Regions from separate parts of the Streptomyces sp. NPDC087901 genome, predicted to be linked through region 3. Evidence: riboswitches for the same ligand, from Rfam matches in the RefSeq annotation. Region 3 holds a riboswitch; each other region holds the start of a gene.
What was found. Region 3 has a riboswitch for cobalamin ahead of ACIOEW_RS37060 (cobalamin biosynthesis protein). Riboswitches for the same ligand answer to the same signal wherever they lie in the genome.
Positions count from the first base shown of each region.

Region 1: it holds a riboswitch for cobalamin, as region 3 does, so the genes downstream of both, ACIOEW_RS26590 (CbtB-domain containing protein) here and ACIOEW_RS37060 (cobalamin biosynthesis protein) in region 3, are expected to answer to the same signal.
Region 2: it holds a riboswitch for cobalamin, as region 3 does, so the genes downstream of both, ACIOEW_RS18785 (ABC transporter substrate-binding protein) here and ACIOEW_RS37060 (cobalamin biosynthesis protein) in region 3, are expected to answer to the same signal.
Region 4: it holds a riboswitch for cobalamin, as region 3 does, so the genes downstream of both, ACIOEW_RS25075 (ribonucleoside-diphosphate reductase subunit alpha) here and ACIOEW_RS37060 (cobalamin biosynthesis protein) in region 3, are expected to answer to the same signal.

Region 1 covers NZ_JBIUUC010000009.1:214,690-220,313, forward strand. Annotated here, with positions in the region: gene ACIOEW_RS26570 (pirin family protein) at 20-985, opposite strand; gene ACIOEW_RS26575 (tetratricopeptide repeat protein) at 1,128-1,484, shown strand; gene ACIOEW_RS26580 (GNAT family N-acetyltransferase) at 1,557-2,066, shown strand; gene ACIOEW_RS26585 (CbtA family protein) at 2,203-2,982, opposite strand; gene ACIOEW_RS26590 (CbtB-domain containing protein) at 3,012-3,227, opposite strand; adenosylcobalamin (AdoCbl) riboswitch at 3,273-3,366, opposite strand; gene ACIOEW_RS26595 (histidine phosphatase family protein) at 3,491-4,111, shown strand; gene ACIOEW_RS26600 (glycoside hydrolase family 15 protein) at 4,183-5,624, opposite strand, start outside.
Region 2 covers NZ_JBIUUC010000005.1:351,476-357,099, forward strand. Annotated here, with positions in the region: gene ACIOEW_RS18770 (PRC and DUF2382 domain-containing protein) at 1-853, shown strand, start outside; gene ACIOEW_RS18775 (ABC transporter ATP-binding protein) at 1,062-1,850, opposite strand; gene ACIOEW_RS18780 (FecCD family ABC transporter permease) at 1,847-2,908, opposite strand; gene ACIOEW_RS18785 (ABC transporter substrate-binding protein) at 2,950-3,990, opposite strand; cobalamin riboswitch at 4,053-4,240, opposite strand; gene ACIOEW_RS18790 (hypothetical protein) at 4,424-4,600, opposite strand; gene ACIOEW_RS18795 (acyl-CoA dehydrogenase) at 4,597-5,624, opposite strand, start outside.
Region 3 covers NZ_JBIUUC010000019.1:68,808-74,431, forward strand. Annotated here, with positions in the region: gene cobN (cobaltochelatase subunit CobN) at 1-1,669, opposite strand, end outside; gene ACIOEW_RS37055 (cobyric acid synthase) at 1,690-3,231, opposite strand; gene ACIOEW_RS37060 (cobalamin biosynthesis protein) at 3,228-4,256, opposite strand; cobalamin riboswitch at 4,400-4,529, opposite strand; gene ACIOEW_RS37065 (hypothetical protein) at 4,690-4,923, opposite strand; gene ACIOEW_RS37070 (anion permease) at 4,973-5,624, opposite strand, start outside.
Region 4 covers NZ_JBIUUC010000008.1:273,491-279,114, forward strand. Annotated here, with positions in the region: gene mctP (monocarboxylate uptake permease MctP) at 1-1,032, shown strand, start outside; gene ACIOEW_RS25070 (GNAT family N-acetyltransferase) at 1,150-1,662, shown strand; cobalamin riboswitch at 1,715-1,852, shown strand; gene ACIOEW_RS25075 (ribonucleoside-diphosphate reductase subunit alpha) at 1,991-4,399, shown strand; gene ACIOEW_RS25080 (ribonucleotide-diphosphate reductase subunit beta) at 4,402-5,409, shown strand; gene ACIOEW_RS25085 (hypothetical protein) at 5,406-5,618, opposite strand.

The DNA of each region.
Region 1 (5,624 bases), on a different contig from region 3:
GATCACTACAAAGCCCTGCTCAGCGAGTACGACCCCGCGGCTTCAAGGGCCCCGGCGGTAGCTCCGGGGCGGAGAGCCGCGCCCCCGCATACCCGTTCACATCACCAAACCTCACCCCCTTCACCCAGTCCTCGCGTGCCCTGCTGATATCGTCGTGGGATCTGGCGATGAAGTTCCACCACATGACGATCTCCTCCTCGAAGGGCTCACCACCCAGGAGCATCAGCCCCGCCTCGGACTCCGCGCGCAGGGGGAGCTCCGTGCGGCCGCAGCCGAGGTAGAGCATCGAGCCGGGCAGGACGGGGACGCCATCGACCTCTGCCTCGCCGGACATCGACAGCACGGCGTACTCGAAGTCGGGATCCAGCGGGAGGCGCGCTTCGGCTCCGCGGCTCAGGGCGAGGTCGGCGCCGACGATCGGGGTGTACGCGGTACCGGGCGAGGTGGTGTCGTCGAGGGTGCCGAGGATGACCGTGGCCGTGAGGCCGGGGGCGATGACGGTCGGCAGGTCCGTGTGGTGCTGGAAGTGGGGTTCGACGTGACGGTGGGCATCGGGGAGGGCGACCCAGAGCTGCGCGCCGTGCAGCATTGCGGCGTGCGGCCTGGGGCTCTCCTCGGAGTGACTGATTGCGCGGCCGGAGGTCATCAGGCCGAGCTCGCGCGGGCGGATCGTCTCCAGGCTGCCCAGGCTGTCGCGGTGCAGGACCTCACCCTCGTGCAGCCAGCTGACCGTCTGCAGTCCCATATGAGGGTGCGGCGGCACCTGCATCCCGGGTTCGTCGGCGATGTCGTCGGGGCCGTAGTGGTCGACGAAGGCCCAGGCCCCCACCATGCGGCGGCCCAGATTGGGCAGCAGTCTGCGGACCTCGGTGGACTCGCCGAGCTGGACGTGGCGCGGGGTGAGGAGTTCACGTACGGGTTCGGCGACGACGAAGCCCCGCCCTCCACAGACGGAGAGTGCGGCCTGGCGATCGAGATTGCTCATGGCGCTCAACCTATTCCCGTGCGGCTCCGCGCGGGCAGCGCCCACGCCGAATATTTAGTGGAATGTTAAACCACCTATGGGTGTTGTGGCGTGTGGATGCGTACGGGAACGGCCCGGCGGCACCCAGGACCGAGGAGGTCACATGAGCGACACCTACTACGAGTTCGGTACCGCCGCCGAGCGCTGGGACCGTGCGCAGTTCTTCTTCGGGTCGAAGGAGTACACGATCGCGGCCCGGATTCTGGGCGGACTCGTCGAGGAGGTGCCGGAGCAGGTCGCGCCCCGGTTGCTGCTGGCCCGGGCCTACTACCACTCTGCGCGGCTCGTCCGGGCCGAGACGGAGCTGCGCGAGGTGCTGGAGCGCGACCCCGTCGAGCAGTACGCACGGCTGATGCTCGGCCGCACGCTGGAGCGTCAGGGCCGACAGGCCGAGGCGGACACGCAGCTGCGGCTGGCGGCCGCGCTGTCCGGGGACTTCACTCCGGCCGGTGGCGCCTGACCGCCGTACGCACCGGGCCGCACCCGGAAATCCGGGTGCGGCCCGGCGGCACCGCGTGATACTCCACAGGGCATGACCGACCTCGTCACCCCACGCCTGCGCCTCCACCCGATGACCGTTGCCGATGCCGAGCAGGTGGCGGCGGGCCGGCCGGCGGACGGTGCGCGCTGGGCTCCCGGCTACCCCTGGCCCGGGGAGATGGCGGCGGCCACACGCTTCCTCGAGACCTGCGCGGCCACCGGCGACCCCAGTCCGTTCGCGAATTACGGGATACAGCGCCGCGAAGACGGGCTGGTCATCGGCGGAGTCGGCTTTCACGGGGCGCCCGACGAGAAGAGGCACGTCACCATCGGGTACGGACTCGTGGAATCGGCGCGCGGCATGGGGTACGCCTCCGAGGCGCTTCGCGTACTGCTGCGGTTCACCCGCGACCGGGGCGTCGCATGCGTGCACGGGGACACCGATCTCGACAACATCGCCTCCCAGCGCGTCATGACCGCAGTGGGCATGCGCCTCGTGAAGGAGGACGCGTCGCTGAAGCACTACCTCATCGACTGGGACGAACCCGCCGGGCCGGAGTGAGACTCCTCGGTACGCGGCGGAGCCCGCCGGGATCTCCCGGCGGGCTCCGCGCGTGCCGTCGACGCGCTGTACACGTCCTGCCGCACACGTCACGCCGCTCGGGCCCCGGAGTGCGGCCCGGTGGCCGCCCCCGGACTCAGCCTGCGACGGGGGCCGGGCGGTTCGCCTTGCCGTCCTCGGCCGTGACCGCGCGAGGCCCCGGCACCAGCAGCCGTTCGGTGAGGTAGCCGAAGACCAGCCCGAAGGTGGTCCAGAGCGTGACCTGTACCGCGAGTGTGGCCAGCCTGAACTCCCAGAGGAGGGAGGCCGGGAAGTCCTTTCCGACCTCGTTGAACGAGGGCAGGAAGGCGTAGGCGAGCCCGATCACCAGCACATAGCCGGCTGCCGCCGCGATGGTGGCGTTCCAGTTGCCCAGACGCGGAGCGAGCCGCCTGCCGAGGATGACGGCGGCCACGGCCAACAGGATGCTGAGCGCGACCATCAGGAAGAACAACGCGGTGCGCCGGCCGATGGTGTCGGGGTTGCCGACGGCCGGCGGGTTCGCCGGGTACTTCAGGAACGGCACGATGTACACGGTCAGCAGGGCAGCTCCCGCGATCAGCGCAGCCGTCGCCCGGGGGCCGAACCGTCCCAGCCGGCCGAGGGCGTAACAGAAGACGAGCGCGGCGATGCCGCCGACGGCGATACCGAACACGAGCACACCGGTGGCGAGGCCGCCGGTGGCCTGCATGCCCCGGCTGACGAGTTCCTCGCCGCCGCCGTGGTCGTGACTGTGGCTGTGCGCCTCTTCGAGGGCGATGGCCGCGTCAACGCGTGACTCGCCGAGGAAGTACGCCACCGCGAGCGCGAACGCACCCGCGACGAGGCCGGCCAGCATGCCGCGGACCAGCAGAGCTCTGACAGATATGGAGTTCATGAGGGATTCCCCTGGATCAGCCGGATGGATCAGTGGCAGGGGAAACCGAGGAGGTGACGGCCGTCGTGGACCCACTCGTGCACGCCTTCGCCCGAGATGAGCGCGGTGGCGCCCTGCTCGGCCCCGACGAAGTACAGCAGGATCAGCATGACGATGCCGAGGAAGACCGCCCAAGGAGCAATGGCCTTGAGCGAGATGGGGGTGATGGCGGGTGCGACTGTGGCGGGGGCAGCAGTCTGTGCCATGGCAGAACCTCCTGAGGGAACACGCGTCCCGATCGTGGTACCTGAGACGAAGGTGCTGGGTCTGACTTCCCGTACAGGTACGGGTTCACAGTGGCGCGACCGTGCCGGATTCTCACCGGACTTCCGTCACACCCTCGTCGTGTCGTCGCGACCATACCGCCTGGGCGTGACCGCCGCCATGGTGCCCGTGGGTCTGCCTGAAGTCCCCGGATGCCATGGTGTGCTTGGCCACGTGGCCCCAGTTCAGGGAGTTGAGAGCGGGAATGACGGTACGGGTGATGTTGATCTCACCGGGGATGAACGCCGCACTGCGCGAGGCCCGGTTCGCCGGTGACGCACCCCTCGACGACGCCGGACTCGCGCAGGCACGAGCCGCCGCCGCCTCGGTGCCGGCCGCGGACCGGTGGCTGCGGGGGCCGTCCCGGCGCTGCACCGGAACCGCGGAGGCGCTCGGCCTGCGGTCGGCCGCCGAACACGCCTTGCGGGACTGGGAGATGGGCCGCTGGGCCGGTGCACGACTGTCGGAGGTGAGTGCGGGCGAGCCGGATGGGGTGGCGGCCTGGCTGGCGGATCCGTCGGCTGCTCCGCACGGGGGCGAGTCGCTGCTGGAGCTCTGCGCCCGAGTGGGCACATGGCTCGACTCCCTGCACGAAGGTACTGCCGGCCGGGTGCGGGAGATGCCCGAGCCCGGCGCGCACAAGGACGGCCTCGGCCGGGTCCTGGGAGTGGCCGAGCCCGGCGTGGTCCGGGCCGCGGTCGTCCATGCACTGGCCCTCCCGCCGCAGGCGTTCTGGCGGCTGGACGTGGCCCCCCTGACGGTGACGGAGCTCAGCGGCAGGTCGGGGCGGTGGAACCTGCGCTGCGGCCGGCCGCTCGTACCGTAGGCGAGGATCTGACGTCCGCGTCCGGGAGCGGCAGGCACCGCGCGCCAGGCGGCACCCGCCCCGCGGGAGTCCTACCCCGCTCCTCCGTCCCCGCGCGCCGCATTGAGCCTCGCATCCAGGGTGATGGCGGCGTCGATCAGGGCCAGGTGCGTGAACGCCTGCGGGAAGTTGCCCAGTTGACGCCCCGTGAGGGCGATCTCCTCCGAGTACAGGCCCAGATGGTTGGCGTAGGTGAGCATCTTCTCCAGGACCAGCCGGGCCTGGTCGGTGCGTCCGGCCCGGGCCAGGGCGTCGACGTACATGAACGTGCACAGGGAGAAGGTTCCCTCCGAGCCGCGCAGGCCGTCGGGTGAGGCCTCGGGGTTGTAGCGGTAGACAAGGCTGTCGCTCACCAGCTCGTGTTCCATCGCGTCCAGCGTGGTCTTCCACATCGGATCGTCCGGAGTGATGAAGCCGACCGTCGGCATGCGCAGCAGGGACGAGTCGAGCACGTCGTTGCCGTAGTGCTGGACGAAGGCCTGCTTCTTCGGGTCCCAGCCCCGGTTGAGCACCTGCTGGTAGATCGTGTCACGCGCGTCCACCCAGCGGCCGCGGGCCGCGGGGCGGCCGTCGTCGTAGGCGATGCGGACGGCGCGGTCGAAAGCGACCCAGGACATCACGCGGCCGTAGGTGAAGTCCTTCCTGCCGCCACGGGTCTCCCACAGCCCTTCACCGGGCTGGTCCCAGTGATCGACCAGCCAGTCGAGAAGGGTGTGCAGTGCGGTCCAGCCGCGCGTGTCCAGGTGCATTCCGTGCTGGTGCGCGAAGTAGATGCTGTCGAGAGCCTCACCGTAGATGTCCAGCTGCAGCTGGCTCGCCGCTCCGTTGCCGATACGGACCGGGGCGGAGCCCCCATAGCCCTCCCAGTGACCCAAGGTCTCCTCGACGAGGTCGGAGGAGCCGTCGACGCGGTACATGATGTTCAGTGGCCCGGTGCCGCCTTCGTGGCCGGCCTCTTCCTTCACGCGGTCGTGCAGCCAGCTGATGAACGCCCTTGCCTCCTCCCGGAAACCCAGGCCCAGCAATGCGTACACGGAGAACGACGCATCACGGATCCAGGTGAACCGGTAGTCCCAGTTGCGCTCTCCGCCCAGCTGCTCGGGCAGTCCCGCCGTGGGAGCGGCCACCAGGGCGCCGGTGGGCGCGTACGTCATGAGCTTCAGTGTCACGGCCGAACGTTCCACCGCTTCCCGCCACCGCCCCGCATAGGTGGACTGGCCGAGCCAGGAGCGCCAGAACTGGACGGTCTCGTCGAAGAGTTGCTCGAACTCCGCCACGGACACCTCGTGCGGCGGCCCGTCGGGGGACGACTCCAGGACCAGGCCGCGCTGCTGGCCCGCTTGCAGGGTCAGGGTGAAGCGCAGGTCGTTGTCGCCCGAGAGGATGTTCAGCAGCCGCTCGTCCTGCGGCTCGCGGACGGCATGGACCGCGAGGTTCATGTCCTGTGAGGTGAACAGGGCCCCGCGCTCCGTGA
Region 2 (5,624 bases), on a different contig from region 3:
CGTGGGCTCCGACCTGCACATCTCGCATCCGAAGGACCGGGTCAAGGAAGCCCCCCGTGTGGACGCGGACGCCCATCTCTCCGTCTCCGAGGAGGAGGAGCTCTACCGGCACTACGGCCTGAGCCGGAACGCCAAGGCCAATATCGCCGACCGTGCCGGGGCCGGCGGCACCGCGAGCGCCGACGCACCCACGACGACCGGGACGGGCACCATGGGCGCGGCCGGAGCCGGCGCGGCAGCCGGGGCCGGGGCCGGGGCCGGGGCCATGGGCGCCGCGGGCACGGGGCGCACGACCGACCGGACCACATCGGCCGGCATGGCGGGCGCGGGCACGGGGACCGGCAGGCACCGCGACACCGAGACCTCGGGCACGTCCCGTCCGCTGGTCGGAGCCGGGGCGGGCACCGAACGCTCCGCCGCCGACCTCGGCGGCAAGGAAGAACTGATCCGCTCCGAGGAACAGCTCCATATCGGCACCGAGGAGTACGAGAGCGGCAAGGCCCGCCTGCACAAGTACGTCGTCACCGAGAACGTCACCCGTACCGTGCCCGTGTCGCACGAAGAGGTGCGCGTGGTCCGGGAACCGCTCCGGCCGGGCGACAAGACCGGCCGGGCCGACATCAACGAGCAGGACGTGGAGGTCACCCTGCACGCCGAACGCGCCACGATGCGCAAGGAGACCGTGCCGGTCGAGCGGGTGCGGATGGAAACGAAGAAGGTGACCGAACAGAAGGAAGTCTCCGCCGAACTGCGCAAGGAACAGATCGACTACGCGGACGGCGCCACCAAGAGTGGCAAGGACATGGGTGGCAAGGACATGGGCGGTGAATCCGGTCAGGGGCGGCGCCGCTGACCCCCCGCGCACCGCTCCGCACGGCCGTACCGCACCAGCGAGGGGCGGGCCCCGCACGAGGGTCCGCCCCTTGCGTTCCACGGCACGAGCACCCGGGCCACCGCAGAGAGCCGGACGTCGGACCCGCTCCGGAGTCAGGCCCGCTGAAGCCCGCTGAGGCCTGCTGAAGCCCGCTGAGGCCTGCTGTGAAGTCAGGCCCGTTGTCGAGTCAGGCCCGCTCCGGACGAAAGCGGACCGAGGGCCGCCCCTGTGGTCCGTCCGGTGTCACGACGGCGGACACCCGGTAGACATCGGCGATGAGGCCCTCGGTGATCACCTCCGCCGGGCTGCCGCCCGCGACCACCCGTCCCTCGTTCATCACCACGATCCGATCACAGAACATCGCGGCCAGATTGAGGTCGTGCAGGGCGACGACGGCGGTCAGCGGCAACGACGTGACCAGGGACAGCAGTTCCAGCTGGTGCTGGATGTCCAGATGGTTGGTCGGTTCGTCCAGCAGCAGTTCACGCGGCTGCTGGGCCAGCGCGCGGGCGATCTGGACGCGCTGGCGCTCCCCGCCGGAGAGTGTGTGCCAGGACTGGTAGCGGCGTCCGGCGAGGCCGGTCCGCTCCAGCGCCTCACGGACCGCCGTCTCGTCCGCAGCCCCCGGCGCCGACCAGGCACGGCGGTGCGGGATGCGGCCCAGGCGTACGACGTCCACGACGCTCAGCTCGACCTGCGTGACGGCGTGCTGGTCGACCACCGCGACCCGTCTGGCCACGGTGCGGCGCCCGACGGCGGCCAGCGGATCGTCGTCGAGGGTGACCACGCCGGCGTCCGGGGCCAGGACTCCGGCCAGGATCCGCAGCAGGGTGGACTTCCCGGAACCGTTCGGACCGATCAGCCCGATGGTGGCGCCGGGCGGCGGGGCGAGCGAGACACCGTCCAGGATGAGCCGGCCGCCCGCCTCCCTGCTGACCCGGTCGGCCCGCAGGCCGCCGGGGGTGGCCGGAGTCATGGGGCCCGCCGGGTGCGGTAGAGGACCAGCACGAAGGCTGGTACCCCGATCAGGGCGGTGACGACTCCCACCGGAACCTCCTGCGGGTCGAGGACGGTCCGGGCGAGGGTGTCGACCCAGACGAGGAAGACGGCCCCGGCGAGCGCGGTGACCGGCAGCAGCCTGCGGTGCCCGGAACCGGTGAGCGCACGGGCCGCGTGCGGCAGCACCAGTCCGACGAACCCGATGGCACCGGCCGAGCTCACGAGTGCGGCGGTCAGCAGCGCGGTCGTGCACAACAGGACGATCCTGGTACGGCCGACGTGGACGCCGAGGGTGGCCGCCGCGTCCTGACCGAAGGCGAAGGCGTCGAGCGTACGGGCGTGGCCGAGGCAGATCAGCAGCGTCACGGCGAGCACGGCGGAGCAGATCCACACATCGCTCCAGCCGACGCCCCCGAGTGAGCCCAGCAGCCAGAACAGCACCCCGCGGGTCTGCTCGGCGTCGGCGGCGGTCATCACGACGAAGGAGGTGAGCGCGGAGAATAGCTGCATGGCCGCGACCCCGGACAGCACGACACGGTCGGTGCTGCCGCCGAGGGTGTGGCTGAGCAGCATGACGAGGGCGAAGGAGCAGAGCGCCCCGATGAACGCCCCGGCCGACAGGGAGACCGCTCCCCCGCCGACGCCGAGAACGACGACGACGACCGCGCCGGTCGAGGCCCCGGAGGAGACTCCGAGGACGAACGGGTCGGCGAGCGGGTTGCGCAGCAGCGACTGCATGACGGTTCCGCAGACCGCGAGCCCCGCGCCGCAGACGGCGGCGAGCAGGGTGCGCGGCATACGCAGGTTCCAGATGATGCCGTCGCGGATGGGGCTGAGCCGCGACTCACCGGCACCGAGGTGGGAGGCGACCGTGGCCCAGACGTCGGCGACGGAGATCCGGGCCGGGCCGATGGTGACGGCGACGGCGACGGACAGGACGAGCAGCAGGAGCCCGCCGGCCCACAGGAGTCCGCCCCGGACACCCCAGAAGCCCCTGAGGCCCCGGACACCCCTGAGGTCAGGCCGGGCGTGCACACTCGCGTCCTCGCGCGGTGCCGCCGCCTGTTCGGTGTCCGTCACCCCGCGAGCCCGAAGGTACGCAGGCCGGCGGCCACGCGCTCCACACCCTCGACGGTCCGGATGGTCGGGTTCATGGCCTGGCCGCTGAGCAGCACGTAACGCTTGTGCCGGACGGCGTCCATGTTCTTCGTGGCGGGGTTGGACTCCAGGAAGGCGATCTTCTTCGCGGCGCTCTCGGCGGTCTGCGACTTGCGCGTCAGGTCGCCGATGACCAGCACGTCCGGGTTGCGGTCGGCGACGGTCTCCCAGTTGATCTGGGGCCATTCCTCGTGGGTGTCGTCGAAGGCGTTCTCCGCGCCGATCTCCCGGGTGATGATTCCGGGTGCTCCGCAGCAGCCGGCCAGGTAGGGGGCCTCGGAGTTGGCGAACCAGTACATCAGGGAGGCGCCGGAGGCGTCGATCCCTCCGGTCGCCTTGCGCACCCGGGCACGCAGCTCCGCAACGAGTTTCTCGCCGCGCTCCGGAACGCCGAACACCTTGGCCAGGTCCCGCACTTCGCCGTAGACGCTGTCCATGGTCAGGGCGCCGGTGCGGACACCGTCACCGTCCTTGCTGTTGTCCTTGGCGGTGCAGTCGGCGGGCGAGACGTAGGTGGGGACACCGAGCTTCTCGAACTGCTCCCGTGGGGCGACACCGCCCTTGGCGAGCGTCGACTCGAAGGATGCGCTGACGAAGTCGGGCTCCTGATCCAGGACCTTCTCCGACGAAGGCCGGTTGTCGGAGATCCTCGGAATGCCTGCGTTGGCCTTCTCCAAGCCCTTCAACACCGGGTCGGTCCAGGTGGCGGTGGCGGCGAGCCGGTCGGCGAGGCCGAGCGAGAGCAGGATCTCGGCCGATCCCTGGTCGACCGGCACGGCACGCTTCGGGGCGGCGTCCACGGTGACGGTCCGTCCGCAGTTCTTCAGGGTCACCGGATAGCCGTCGGCTCCCTGGACCTTGGCGGCGGTACTGTCCTTGCCGCCGCCGCAGGCGGTCAGCAGGATCAGGGCAGCAGTGAGCAGGGCAGCGGTGCGGGCGGGGCCAGCTATGGGCGGCACGAAGTACCTCGGCGTCTCTGGGCCCATGCGCGGGGCCCGGTGTACGGAGTTCCGCGATCCGGTCCCGGACCGCGGGTGCCAGCAGGTCTTCGGACTCGGGTTCACGCGGACGGGACGCCTTCCCGGGAAACCGTGGGTCTCCCAGTGGCTGTGGCCCCGCCCGTCCCCCTCACCGCTGCGCGTCAGTTCCGGATTCGCACCGGATTCCCTGACCCCTACGTGGAGTTCGACTGGCTCTCGGCACGCTACCACGAGCCTCTGCGCAGCTCAGCGGCGGTGCGCCCGGGTACGAGCGGTGGGGCGGACGGGGCGTCGGGGCGGTGCGGCGTGCCGCGCACCGCCCCGACGCCCGACTGCCCGGACGACACCCGAGCGCCCCTACGGCGCCCGAGCGTCCGGACGAGGCCCGGGCGTCCGGACGGCCTCGCTCCGGTCACGCCTTGCGGTGAACCGATTCGCCACCGTGCGTGCGCGCCCTCTCGCCCCACCGTGAGAGCAGCGCTGCGGTCCCCCAGAATCCCAGCAGGACGACGCGGACGCCCAGGCACCGGACCGCTTCCGCCGCCCTGTGCGGCAGCGCTGCGGCTCCCTGCTGCGGTGTGCCCGTCATCGCGCGCCCCCGGCAGGTTCCCGGTCCGCGGCAGTGTGCCAGGAGGCGCCCGGGTCGTCGTACGCGTCCGTGTAACGGGCTCCCGCGATGGGCCAGTCGGCGAGCAGTTCACCGGGCAGCGCGAAGGACTCGGCGAGTTCCGGCAGATGACCGCTCACGACGGCGATGAGCTGCTCGGTGACATCGGTCAGTCCCTCGACCTGACCGGCGGTCAGGTGGCCGGCGGCCAGCAGATCCCCGCTGTTGCGCGCGACCCAGCGCAGCGCGAACAGCCGGGCCAGTTCGCCCAGCCGCTCGCGGGCCTCGCCGCCGGGCAGAGCCGTGAGCGCGTGCTCGTACGCGTGGGCCGCCTGCCGGTACGCATGGGCCTCGACCCCCCGCAGAGCGGTCCCGGATGCCGCGTTCCAGCGCTCCAGCGGGTCGCCGTGCGGTACCCGCGCCATCCGTGCGGCCGCCCGGGCGAACCAGATGCGCTCCACCTGGTCCAGAAGCCGGCCGAGGAAGCGCAGGTCGGTGAGGTCGCCGCCCGGCGGAGCGGCCGCCGGCCCTTCGTCCGGGTCCCGTGCGGCCTCGAAGAGCAGGCCGGCGGCCGCCCTGGAGTGGATGGCCAGGTTGTCGCCCTCGGCGGTGATGGCGCCCTCGACGCCGGTGACGAGTTCGCTCATCCCGTTGTTCTCCAGCAGCCCCTGGGCTCCGCACCTCTCCCGGCATTCGACGATGACGGACCGGGCCTGCCACGTGATCCACCCCTTGGCCACGTCGACCAGCCGCTCGGCCTCCTCCCGGCCCGCCGGCGGTCCTGCCGCCGCCGCCTCCCAGCGGTCGAGGACCCGCCGGTGCAGCAGGCTCATCGCGAAGACGGTGGCCATGGCCTCGGCGAGCGGCCCGTGGTGGCTGCGGTGCGCGATCACCGGGACGGGCGGCGAAGGGCGGCCACCCGAGACGAAACGGTGGCCGCCGTAGCGGACGGCGACGGCCAGCGTGGCGCGTGCGGACCCCACCGCGCTGGCGCTCATGCAGATCC
Region 3 (5,624 bases):
TGGCCTGGGTGCCCTCGCCCGGGTCGTTGACGATGAACGGGTAGATCAGCGGCAGTTCGCGGAGTACCGCGTCAGGGCCGCAGCCGGCGGACAGGCCGAGGCCCTTGCCGGGCAGCCACTCCATCGTGCCGTGCTTGCCCATGTGGACGACGGCGTCGGCGCCGAAGCCCCCCTCCGATGTCGCGGCCTCCAGCCAGCGGTAGGTGGCCAGATAGTGGTGCGAGGGGGGCATGTCCGGGTCGTGGTAGATCGCGATCGGGTTCTCGCCGAATCCGCGCGGCGGCTGGATGAGCACCACCACGTTTCCGAACTGCAGCGAGGCGAGGACGATGTCGTCCCCGTCCACGTACAGCGAGCCCGGCGGCTCGCCCCAGTGCTCCAGCATCGAGTCGCGCAGCCCCGGCTCCAGCTTCTCGAACCACTGCCGGTAGTCGGCCAGCGGAACCCGCGCGGGAGCCGCGGCGAGCTGTTCCTCGGTCAGCCATTCCACGTCGTGGCCACCGGCGTTGATGAGGCGGTGGATGAGCTCGTCGCCGTTGTCCGGGTGAGCGTCGACCCGGTACCCGGCGTCGCGCAGGGCGTCCAGGACACGGATCGCGGAGGCGGGCGTGTCCAGGCCGACGGCGTTGCCGACGCGGGAGTGCTTGGTGGGGTAGGCGGTGAAGACCAGGGCGAGCTTCTTCTCGGCGTTGGTCCTGTGCTTGAGAACGGCGTGGCGCACGGCGATCCCGGCGACGCGCGCGGCGCGTTCGGGGTCGGCGCGGTACACCGGCACCTCGTCCGGGCCCTGTTCCTTGAAGGAGAACGGCACGGTGATCAGCCGGCCGTCGAACTCGGGGATGGCGACCTGCATCGCCGCGTCCATCGGGGTCAGGGCCGCGTCGGACGCCTCCCAGGTGGCGCGCGAGGAGGTGAGGCAGAGCCCCTGCAGCACCGGCACGTTCAGCTCGGCGAGCGCGCCGATGTCCCAGGCCTCGTCGTCGCCTCCGGCGGAGGCGTCCGACGCGCGGGTGCCGCCGGCCGCGAGGACGGTGGCGACCAGGGTGTCGGCCCGGCCGAGGAGCCCGTACAGCCCGGCGTCCGCGCCGCGCAGCGAACCGCAGTACACGGGCAGGGCGTTGGCGCCGCGTGCCTCGACCGCGTCACACAGCACGTCGACGAACGAGGTGTTGCCGGAGAGGTGGTGCGCCCGGTAGAAGAGCACGCCGACGGTCGGGCGGCCCTCGGTGAACGTACGGCTTCCGTGGAGCCCCCACTCGGGCATCTTCTGCGGCTCGGCGAAGCCGTGCCCGGTCAGCAGGACGGTGTCGGAGAGGAAGCGGGCCAGTTCGACGAGGTTGCCCGGGCCGCCCTCCACGAGGTAGCGCAGCGCCTCGGCGACGACGCCGGCCGGTACGGACGACTCGGCCATCAGTTCCGCGTCCGGCACCGCCTCGCCGCCGAGCAGCACGGTCGGGATGCCCGAGGCCTTGAGCTTCGCGAGCCCGTCCTCCCAGGCGCGCTTGCCGCCCAGCAGGCGGACCACGGCGATGGAGGAGCCCTCGATCAGAGCGGGGAGCTCCTCGTGGACATCGATGCGGGTCGGGTTGCCGATCCGGAAGGGCGCGCCCGAGGCACGGGCGGCGAGGAGGTCGGTGTCAGCGGTCGACAACAGCAGCACGGTGGTCAGCGGGGCGGACAGCGGGGCGTTCATGCGCGTGTTCCAGGTGCTCCGGGGGCGATGAAGGGAAGTCCTGCCGGTGCACCCGACTCGATGAGCCGCCACAGCGCGTCGGTGTCCGCGTGTTCTTCGATCAGGTCGCCGAGCCGGTCGAGCTGTTCCTCGCGCAGCCCGGCGAAGCAGGTGTCGGGGGCGGGGACGAAGCGCCGGCCGGCGGCCCGCGCGATCTCCGTCAGGAAGCGCCGGCGGAACGCGTCGCTCTCCAGCGAACCGTGCCAGTGGGTGCCCCACACGGCGCCGGAGCGGCAGCCGTCGAGGCGCTGTCCCCGACCGTCGGTGAGGAACGGCTCGCCGCCGCGCACGTCCGCGATGCCGTGGTGGATCTCGTACCCCTCGACCGGGGCGCCGAGTGCCTCGCCGACCGGCCGGGCGAGGGTCTTCTCGCGGTCGAACCGGATGCGCAGGGGCAGCAGCCCGAGCCCGTCGACCTTCCCTGCGCGCGACTCGACGTCGTCCTCGATCTCCTCGCCGAGGATCTGGTAGCCGCCGCAGATGCCGAGGACCGGACGGCCCTCGGCGGCGCGCCGCCGCAGCGCGTCGGCGAGCCCGCGTTCGCGCAGCCAGGAGAGCGCCTTCACGGTGCCGCGGGTGCCGGGCACGATGACGAGGTCGGCGTCGGCCAGTTCCTCGGCACGGTCCACGAACCGCACGATGACGCCCGGTTCCGCGGCGAGAGCGTCCACATCGGTGAAGTTGGACATCAGCGGAACGGCGCACACGGCGACGCGCAGGATGTCCTCGCCGTGCGGCGGGGCGACGACCGACTCCCGTACGGTGCCGCGCAGCGACACCCGCAGGCCGTCCTCCTCGTCGATGCCGAGGCCGTGGGCGAACGGCAGCACGCCGTACGTCGGCCGTCCCGTCAGATCGCGCAGCATGTCAAGGCCGGGCTCCAGCAGGGAGACGTCACCGCGGAACTTGTTGACCAGGTAGCCGGCGATCAGCGCCTGGTCCTCGGCCGAGAGCAGTGCCGTCGTACCGAAGAACGAGGCGAAGACCCCTCCGCGGTCGATGTCTCCGACGACCACCACCGGGAAGCGTGCGGCCCGCGCGATGCCCATGTTCACGATGTCCGTGCGCCGCAGATTGATCTCGGCCGGACTGCCCGCCCCCTCGCAGATCACTGCGTCATACGTGCCCCGAAGCTGCTCCAGGCAGTCCACGACGGTGGACAGAAGTTGCTCCTGCCGGCCGCCGTGGTAGCCGCGGGCGCTCATCTCGCCCACCGCGCGCCCCATCAGGACGACCTGGCTGGAGCGGTCGCCGCCGGGCTTGAGCAGGACCGGGTTCATCAGTGCGGTCGGCTCGACCCGGGCGGCCTGGGCCTGCATCGCCTGGGCGCGGCCGATCTCCGCGCCCTCGCGGGTGACGAAGGAGTTGAGCGACATGTTCTGTGCCTTGAACGGTGCCACTTTCACACCCCGGCGCACCAGCCAGCGGCAGATGCCCGCGGTGACGACGCTCTTGCCCGCGTCCGAGGTGGTCCCGGCGACCAGCAGTCCGCCGCTCATGTCGGTCTCCGTCCTGAGAGTCGAGGCCCTGCGGTACGGGTCCCCGGGAGTCGAGTTCCCGCGGTACGGGCCCCCGTGATCCGTCGTGCCGCGAGTCCCGCGCCCAGGCGGGCCGCCACGCTCACGCCGAGGGCCAGCGCGCTCACCCGGCGCGACAGTCGTACGGCACGCTCGATGTCCTCGCTCTCCACCGCCCGGCCGGTGGCCCCGTTGAGTACGGGGCGGTGCTCGACCCGGCCGCCGTAGGCGAGCGTCCCGCCGAGCCGTACGCCGAGTGCGCCCGCGAAAGAGGCCTCCACCGGACCCGCGTTGGGGCTCGGGTGCTTGGCCGCGTCGGCCCGCCAGGCCCGGACCGCTCCCCGTGGCCGCCCCCCGGCGGCCACGGCGAGCAGGGCCGTCAGCCGGGCGCCCGGCCAGCCCGCGAGGTCGTCGAGGCGGGCCGAGGCCCAGCCGTAACGCCGGTAGCGGGGCGATTTGTGGCCGACCATCGCGTCGAGCGTGTTGGCGGCCCGGAACCCGACGAGTCCGGGGACCCCTCCCAGCGCCCCCCACACCAGGGCGCCGACGACGGCGTCCGAGGTGTTCTCCGCGACGGACTCCACGACGGCGCGGGCGATCTGCGGCCCGTCCAGGGACTGCGGGTCGCGGCCGCACAGATGCGGCAGCCGCTCACGGGCCAGGCCGATGTCCCCGGCGGCGAGCGCGCCGCCGATGGCCCGGGCCTCGCGGCCCAGCGACGTACCGCCGACGACGGACCAGGTGGCGGCGGCGGTCAGGGCGACGGACGCGGCGGGGTGGCGGCGCAGCGCACGGGTGGCCAGCGCGGCAGCCCCGGCGGCGCCTCCGGCGCAGACCAGGGTGTGCAGTGCGCCCCAGCCGCGGTGGTCGTGCCACAGACGGCGTTCGACGCCTGCCGCGGCCCGCCCGAAGGCGGCGACCGGGTGTCCCCTGCGGGGGTCACCGAGCAGCAGATCGCCGATCAGACCGGCCGTGGCGCCGTACGCGAAGATGCGATCGGCACGCACGGTTCAGCCGGCCGTTGCGCCTCGAAGGACCTTTGGACAGGCAGTTGCTGGCAGGAGCAGCACAGGACTGGACGCACGGCAGCCGGGCATGGCGGTATGTCCTCACTCAGGGTCCGCGCCCTGGTTCGACGTGACGGCGACGAGAGTCTCCTGGCTTCCGGATCCGCAGTTCCCCCGGTCTTCCAGTCCGCGTGTGGACCGTGACTTCCGTGGTGGGGGGCTGCTCCCCGGTGACAGTGGCGGGACCGCGCCGGATTCGCACCGGCTTCCTCTGCTGTCGCCGTAATGGCTCCGGCAGTCCACCACGCTCCGCGAACGCCCGTCAACTTGCCGTTGACCTGCGACGGCGCAGTGTGCTCAGACGCACATCGGGCCGGACGCACACGTGGTGCGTCCGGCCCGATGCGAAGGAGCGGGGAGTGAGTGGTGGGGCTCAGGCGACGATCAGGTAGATGCCGTAGGCCACCGCCGCGGCGCACAGTCCGAAGCAGACGTACGCGCCGGTGCGGGCCAGCAGGAGAGACCCCCCGGCCGGTCCGCCCTGTGCGGCCGGTTCCGGCTGCTTGGAGAGGCCGACGATGCCGAGGGTGAAGAGGCCCACCAGCGCGATGGTGGCGACGAGGGAGACGCCGAAGACGGTGCCGAGGGCTGCCCAGTCGATGTTCATGTGGATCTGTCCTTACCGGAGGCTCTTGGGGTCCCTGAGGGACAGTCCTTCAGACCGTGGCGGGTCGGGCCGGGTCGGTGACCGGTCCGGCCGGGGCCGGGATGGTGGCCGTGAGGTCGTGGGTCATGGCAGCCGCCGTGGGCGGCGGGCTGACGGCCGCGATTGCGGTGGTGACGACGCCCGCGGGCTCGTCGTCACCGGCCGCTGCGCCCTCGTCCTGGCCGCCGGGTGCGACATCGTCGTGCCCGACGGGCTTGCGGCGCGACAGCATCCAGATCGCACCGGAGCCCGCGATCAGCAGCGCCGCGACGACCACGACACCCCAGGTGCCCTGCTTGGTGAGGAACTCCGCGCCCGCGCCGACCAGACCTGCGGCCGGCAGGGTCAGACCCCAGGCGACGAACATCCGCGTGGCGGTGGACCAGCGGACCACGCCGCCCTTGCGGCCGAGGCCCGCGCCCATGACGGCACCGGAGCACGACTGGGTGGTGGAGAGGGAGAAGCCGAGGTGCGAGGAGGCCAGGATGACGGTGGCCGCACTGGTCTGGGCAGCGAAGCCCTGCGGCGGCTTCAGCTCGGTCAGGCCGCTGCCCATGGTGCGGATGATGCGCCAGCCGCCCAGGTAGGTGCCGAGTGCGATGGCGAGGCCGGCGCACACGATGACCCAGACCGGCGGGTTGGAGCCGGGGGAGAGGACGCCG
Region 4 (5,624 bases), on a different contig from region 3:
GACGGCCTGATCTACCTGGTCATCGTCGTGGCGATCATCTACATCCCGATCAAGCTCGGCGGCTTCGACGACATCTTCGCCAAGGCGGGCGAGGCGTTCTCGGCGAAGAACGAGGCGGCCGGCAAACCGGTGGCCGGACTCGCGCCCGGAGCGGCGGGCCAGTGGGGTTACGCCACCCTGGCCCTGGGCTCGGCACTGGCGCTCTTCATGTACCCGCACTCGATCACGGCGACGCTCTCCAGCCGCAGCCGTGAGGTGATCCGCCGCAACACGACGATCCTGCCGCTGTACTCGCTGATGCTCGGCCTGCTCGCGCTGCTCGGCTTCATGGCGATCGCCGCCGGAGTCAAGGTGGACAACGGCCAGCTGGCGATCCCGCAGCTGTTCGAGAACATGTTCCCCGACTGGTTCGCGGGAGTCGCGTTCGCCGCCATCGGCATCGGCGCCCTGGTGCCCGCCGCGATCATGTCCATCGCCGCGGCGAACCTGTTCACCCGCAACATCTACAAGGACTTCCTGAAGCCCGACGCGACACCCGCGCAGGAGACCAAGGTCTCCAAGCTGGTGTCGCTGCTGGTGAAGGTCGGCGCGCTCGCCTTCGTCCTCACGATGGACAAGACGGTCGCGATCAACTTCCAGCTGCTCGGCGGAATCTGGATCCTCCAGACGATGCCGGCCCTGGTCGGCGGGCTGTTCACCCGGTGGTTCCACCGCTGGGCGCTCCTCGCGGGCTGGGCGGTCGGCATGATCTACGGAACGGCCGCCGCGTACGGGGTCGCCAGTCCGACCCAGAAGCACTTCGGCGGGTCCTCCAAGGAGATCCCCGGCCTCGGCGAGATCGGCTACATCGGCCTGACGGCCTTCGTGCTGAACGTCGTGGTGGTCGTCGTCCTCACGTTCGTCCTGAACGCCGTGAAGGCGCCCGCCGGGATCGACGAGACCTCCCCGGGCGACTACACCGCGGACTCGGGCGACCCGGGCGTGAAGACGGAGCTCCCGCCGGCCACCGCCGGCGCGCCGGGCGGCCACTGACCGCCACGCACGTGAACGGGCCGCCGCACGCCTCCTGGGAGGGGTGCGGCGGCCCGTTCACGCGGGCCGCGGAAATCGCTTGCGGCCACGGCCCGCCCGTACGGCAGACTTCCGCCCATGGACATAGCTATCCGGCCGGTCGAGCCCGCCGAGCACACGCTCCTCGGCGAGATCACCGCCGAGGCCTATCTCGGCGACGGGCTCCTGGACTACGGCGCCGACGATCCGTATCTGGTACAGCTGCGCGACGTACCCCGCCGGGCCGCCGAGGCCGAGGTGCTGGTGGCCGCCGACGCGCGGGGCCGCGTCCTGGGCGGGGTCACCTACGCCCGGCCGGGCAACCCGTGGGCCGACATCGCGGCCGCGGACGAGGCCGAGTTCCGGATGCTGGCGGTCTCCCGCGAGGCCCGTGGCGCCGGGGCCGGCGAGGCCCTCGTACGGGCCTGTATCGACCGCGCACGGGGCACCGCGGGGGTCACGGGGCTCGTCCTGTCGACGCAGCCGGCCATGCACGGAGCCCATAGGATCTACGGGCGCCTCGGCTTCGTACGGACGCCCGATAGGGACTGGAATCCCATCGCCGACCTCAAGCTGCTGACGTACCGTCTGGACCTCCGGCCCCTGCCGTAAGGGCGCACCAAGATCTCGTACGACACAACATGTGGGGGCTGCCGCATCCGGCAGCCCCCACATGTATGCTCGTGCTCGCTGTCGCCGCAGGGAAATCCGGTGCGAATCCGGAACTGTCCCGCAACGGTGTGTTCGGTGTGCTTTTGTGCACTCCCTAGTCCGAGGTCCTGCCGACAGCGCATCCGGCTCGACCGATCCGGATGCCCAGACGTCCGGGCCTCGTGGATGGGCCGGTGGACGCCGCACGGAGCGCTGCCCTGCCGGGTCCCGCTCCGCCCGGCTGCCCCCGCTCCCCGAAGGCCCCGAGCCGAGCGAGGGAGAGCACCGCGTGACCATCGCGCCAGCCGATCCGGTTTCAGCGGCCGAGTCCGAAGCAGCCGAGGCCGAAACGGTCCGGTCCGGCGGACCCGCGAAGGACGGGCCGGGAACCGCACTGCTGCGGACCCTGACCGACCTCACCGCCGATCTGCCCGACACCGACCCCGGACGCGTCGCCGCCGCCGCACTGCGCGGCCGCAACGCCCGGTCGGACGAGGCGGAGCTGCGCTCGCTGGCCACCGAGGCCGCCGCGGGCCTGATCTCCGAGGACCCCGCCTACTCCCGGCTCGCCGCCCGTCTCCTCACCCGCACCATCGCGGACGAGGCGGCCGGGCAGGGCGCGACGTCGTTCTCCGCATCGGTCGCCGTCGGGCACCGTGAGGGCCTGATCGCGGACCGCACGGCCGAGTTCGTGACGCTCCACGCGGCCGCCCTGGACGCGCTGGTCGGTCAGTCGCTCACTGCCGGCGCCGACGACCGCTTCGGCTACTTCGGCCTGCGCACCCTGCACAGCCGCTATCTGCTGCGCCACCCGCTCACCCGGCAGGTCATCGAGACGCCGCAGCACTTCATGCTGCGCGTCGCCTCCGGGCTCGCCGAGGACACCTCCGAGCGCGCCCTGGACGAGGTCGCCGCGCTGTACGGCCTGATGAGCCGGCTGGACTACCTGCCCTCCTCCCCCACCCTCTTCAACTCCGGTACCCGGCACCCGCAGATGTCCTCCTGCTATCTGCTGGACTCGCCGCTGGACGAGCTGGACTCGATCTACGACCGCTACCACCAGGTGGCGCGCCTCTCCAAGCACGCGGGCGGCATCGGCCTCTCGTACTCCCGCATCCGTGCCCGCGGTTCGCTGATCCGTGGCACCAACGGGCACTCCAACGGCATCGTCCCGTTCCTGAAGACGCTCGACGCCTCCGTCGCCGCGGTCAACCAGGGTGGCCGGCGCAAGGGTGCCGCCGCCGTCTACCTGGAGACGTGGCACGCGGACATCGAGGAGTTCCTGGAGCTGCGCGACAACACGGGCGAGGACCAGCGGCGTACGCACAACCTCAACCTGGCGCACTGGATCCCCGACGAGTTCATGCGCCGGGTGGACACGGACGGCACCTGGTCGCTGTTCTCCCCGGCCGACGTGCCCGAGCTGGTCGACCTGTGGGGCGACGAGTTCGACGCCGCCTACCGCGCGGCCGAGGCCAAGGGCCTGGCCCGCAAGACCATGCCGGCCCGTGAGCTCTACGGCCGCATGATGCGGACCCTCGCCCAGACCGGCCAGGGCTGGATGACGTTCAAGGACGCCTCCAACCGGACCGCGAACCAGACCGCCGAGCCGGGCCGGGTCGTGCACTCCTCGAACCTGTGCACCGAGATCCTCGAAGTCACAGACGACGGCGAGACGGCCGTCTGCAACCTCGGCTCGGTCAACCTCGGCGCGTTCGTCGCCGACGGCACGATCGACTGGGAGCGCCTGGACGCCACCGTGCGTACGGCCGTGACCTTCCTCGACCGGGTCGTGGACATCAACTTCTACCCGACCGAGCAGGCCGGCCGGTCCAACGCCCGCTGGCGTCCGGTGGGTCTGGGCGCGATGGGCCTCCAGGACGTCTTCTTCCAGCTGCGGCTGCCGTTCGACTCCCCCGAGGCCCGCGCCCTGTCGACGAAGATCTCCGAGCGGATCATGCTCGCGGCGTACGAGGCGTCCTGCGACCTCGCCGAGCGCTCGGGCCCGCTGCCCGCCTGGTCCGAGACGCGTGCCGCCCGCGGTGTGCTGCACCCGGACCACTACGACACCGAGCTGAACTGGCCGGAGCGCTGGGACGCCCTGCGCGCCCGGGTCGCGAGGACCGGTATGCGCAACTCGCTGCTCCTGGCCATCGCGCCGACGGCGACGATCGCCTCGATCGCGGGCGTGTACGAGTGCATCGAGCCGCAGGTCTCCAACCTCTTCAAGCGCGAGACGCTCAGCGGTGAGTTCCTCCAGGTCAACGCGTATCTGGTGGACGAGCTGAAGAAGCTCGGCGTGTGGGACGCGCGGACCCGTGAGGCGCTGCGCGAGGCGAGCGGCTCGGTGCAGGGCTTCGCCTGGATCCCCGAGGAGGTGCGGGCGTTGTACCGCACGGCGTGGGAGATCCCGCAGCGCGGACTCATCGACATGGCGGCGGCCCGTACGCCGTTCCTCGACCAGAGCCAGTCGCTGAACCTGTTCCTGGAGACGCCGACGATCGGCAAGCTCTCCTCGATGTACGCGTACGCCTGGAAGCAGGGGCTGAAGACGACGTACTACCTGCGCTCCCGCCCGGCGACCCGGATCGCCCGCGCGGCGTCCGCCGCCCCGATCCCCGAGCAGGCAGCCGCGCCCGACGCGGACGCGATCGCCTGCTCCCTGGAAAACCCCGAGTCCTGCGAGGCGTGCCAGTAATCATGCGTGACAAGAACCTTCTCGACCCGGGCTTCGAACTGACCCTGCGGCCGATGCGCTACCCGGACTTCTACGAGCGCTACCGGGACGCGATCAAGAACACCTGGCACGTGGAGGAGGTCGACCTCCACTCCGACGTGGCGGACCTCGCCAAGATGTCGCCCGCCGAGCAGCACATGATCGGCCGGCTGGTCGCGTTCTTCGCGACCGGTGACTCGATCGTCTCCAACAACCTCGTGCTGACCCTGTACAAGCACATCAACTCCCCCGAGGCGCGGCTGTACCTGTCGCGGCAGCTCTTCGAGGAGGCCGTGCACGTCCAGTTCTATCTGACGCTGCTCGACACCTATCTGCCCGATCCGGACGACCGGGCGGCCGCGTTCGACGCGGTCGAGGAGATCCCGTCGATCCGCGAGAAGGCGCAGTTCTGCTTCAAGTGGATGGACTCGGTCGAGAAGATCGACCGGCTGGAGACGAAGGCCGACCGCCGTCGCTTCCTGCTGAACCTGATCTGCTTCGCGGCGTGCATCGAGGGACTGTTCTTCTACGGCGCGTTCGCCTACGTGTACTGGTTCCGCTCGCGCGGACTGCTGCACGGCCTCGCCACGGGCACCAACTGGGTGTTCCGTGACGAGACGATGCACATGAACTTCGCGTTCGAGGTCGTGGACACGGTCCGCAAGGAGGAGCCGGAGCTCTTCGACGACGCCCTCCAGCAGCAGGTCACCGACATGCTGAAGGAGGCCGTCGAGGCGGAGCTGCAGTTCGGCCGTGACCTGTGCGGCGAGGGCCTGCCCGGCATGAACACCGAGTCGATGCGCCAGTACCTGGAGTGCGTCGCCGACCAGCGGCTCACCCGGCTGGGCTTCCCGACGGTGTACGGATCGGAGAACCCGTTCTCGTTCATGGAGCTCCAGGGCGTCCAGGAACTGACGAACTTCTTCGAGCGCCGCCCGTCCGCCTATCAGGTGGCCGTCGAGGGCACGGTCGGCTTCGACGACGACTTCTAGATCCGCGCCCAGGTTCTGACGTACGGACGCCGTGCGGCCCTCACCGGCTGCGCGGCGTCCGTCGTCTGCGGGGGTTCGGTACTCCGGGCCCGTTCCGCCTCCCGCAGCCGGCGGTCGATGCGGCGTTCGCGGGCGATGCCGACCAGCGCAGGCAGCAGGACGAGAGCGAAAACAGCGGATATGCCCAGGACGTTCTGGAATGTGTTCATGCCTCT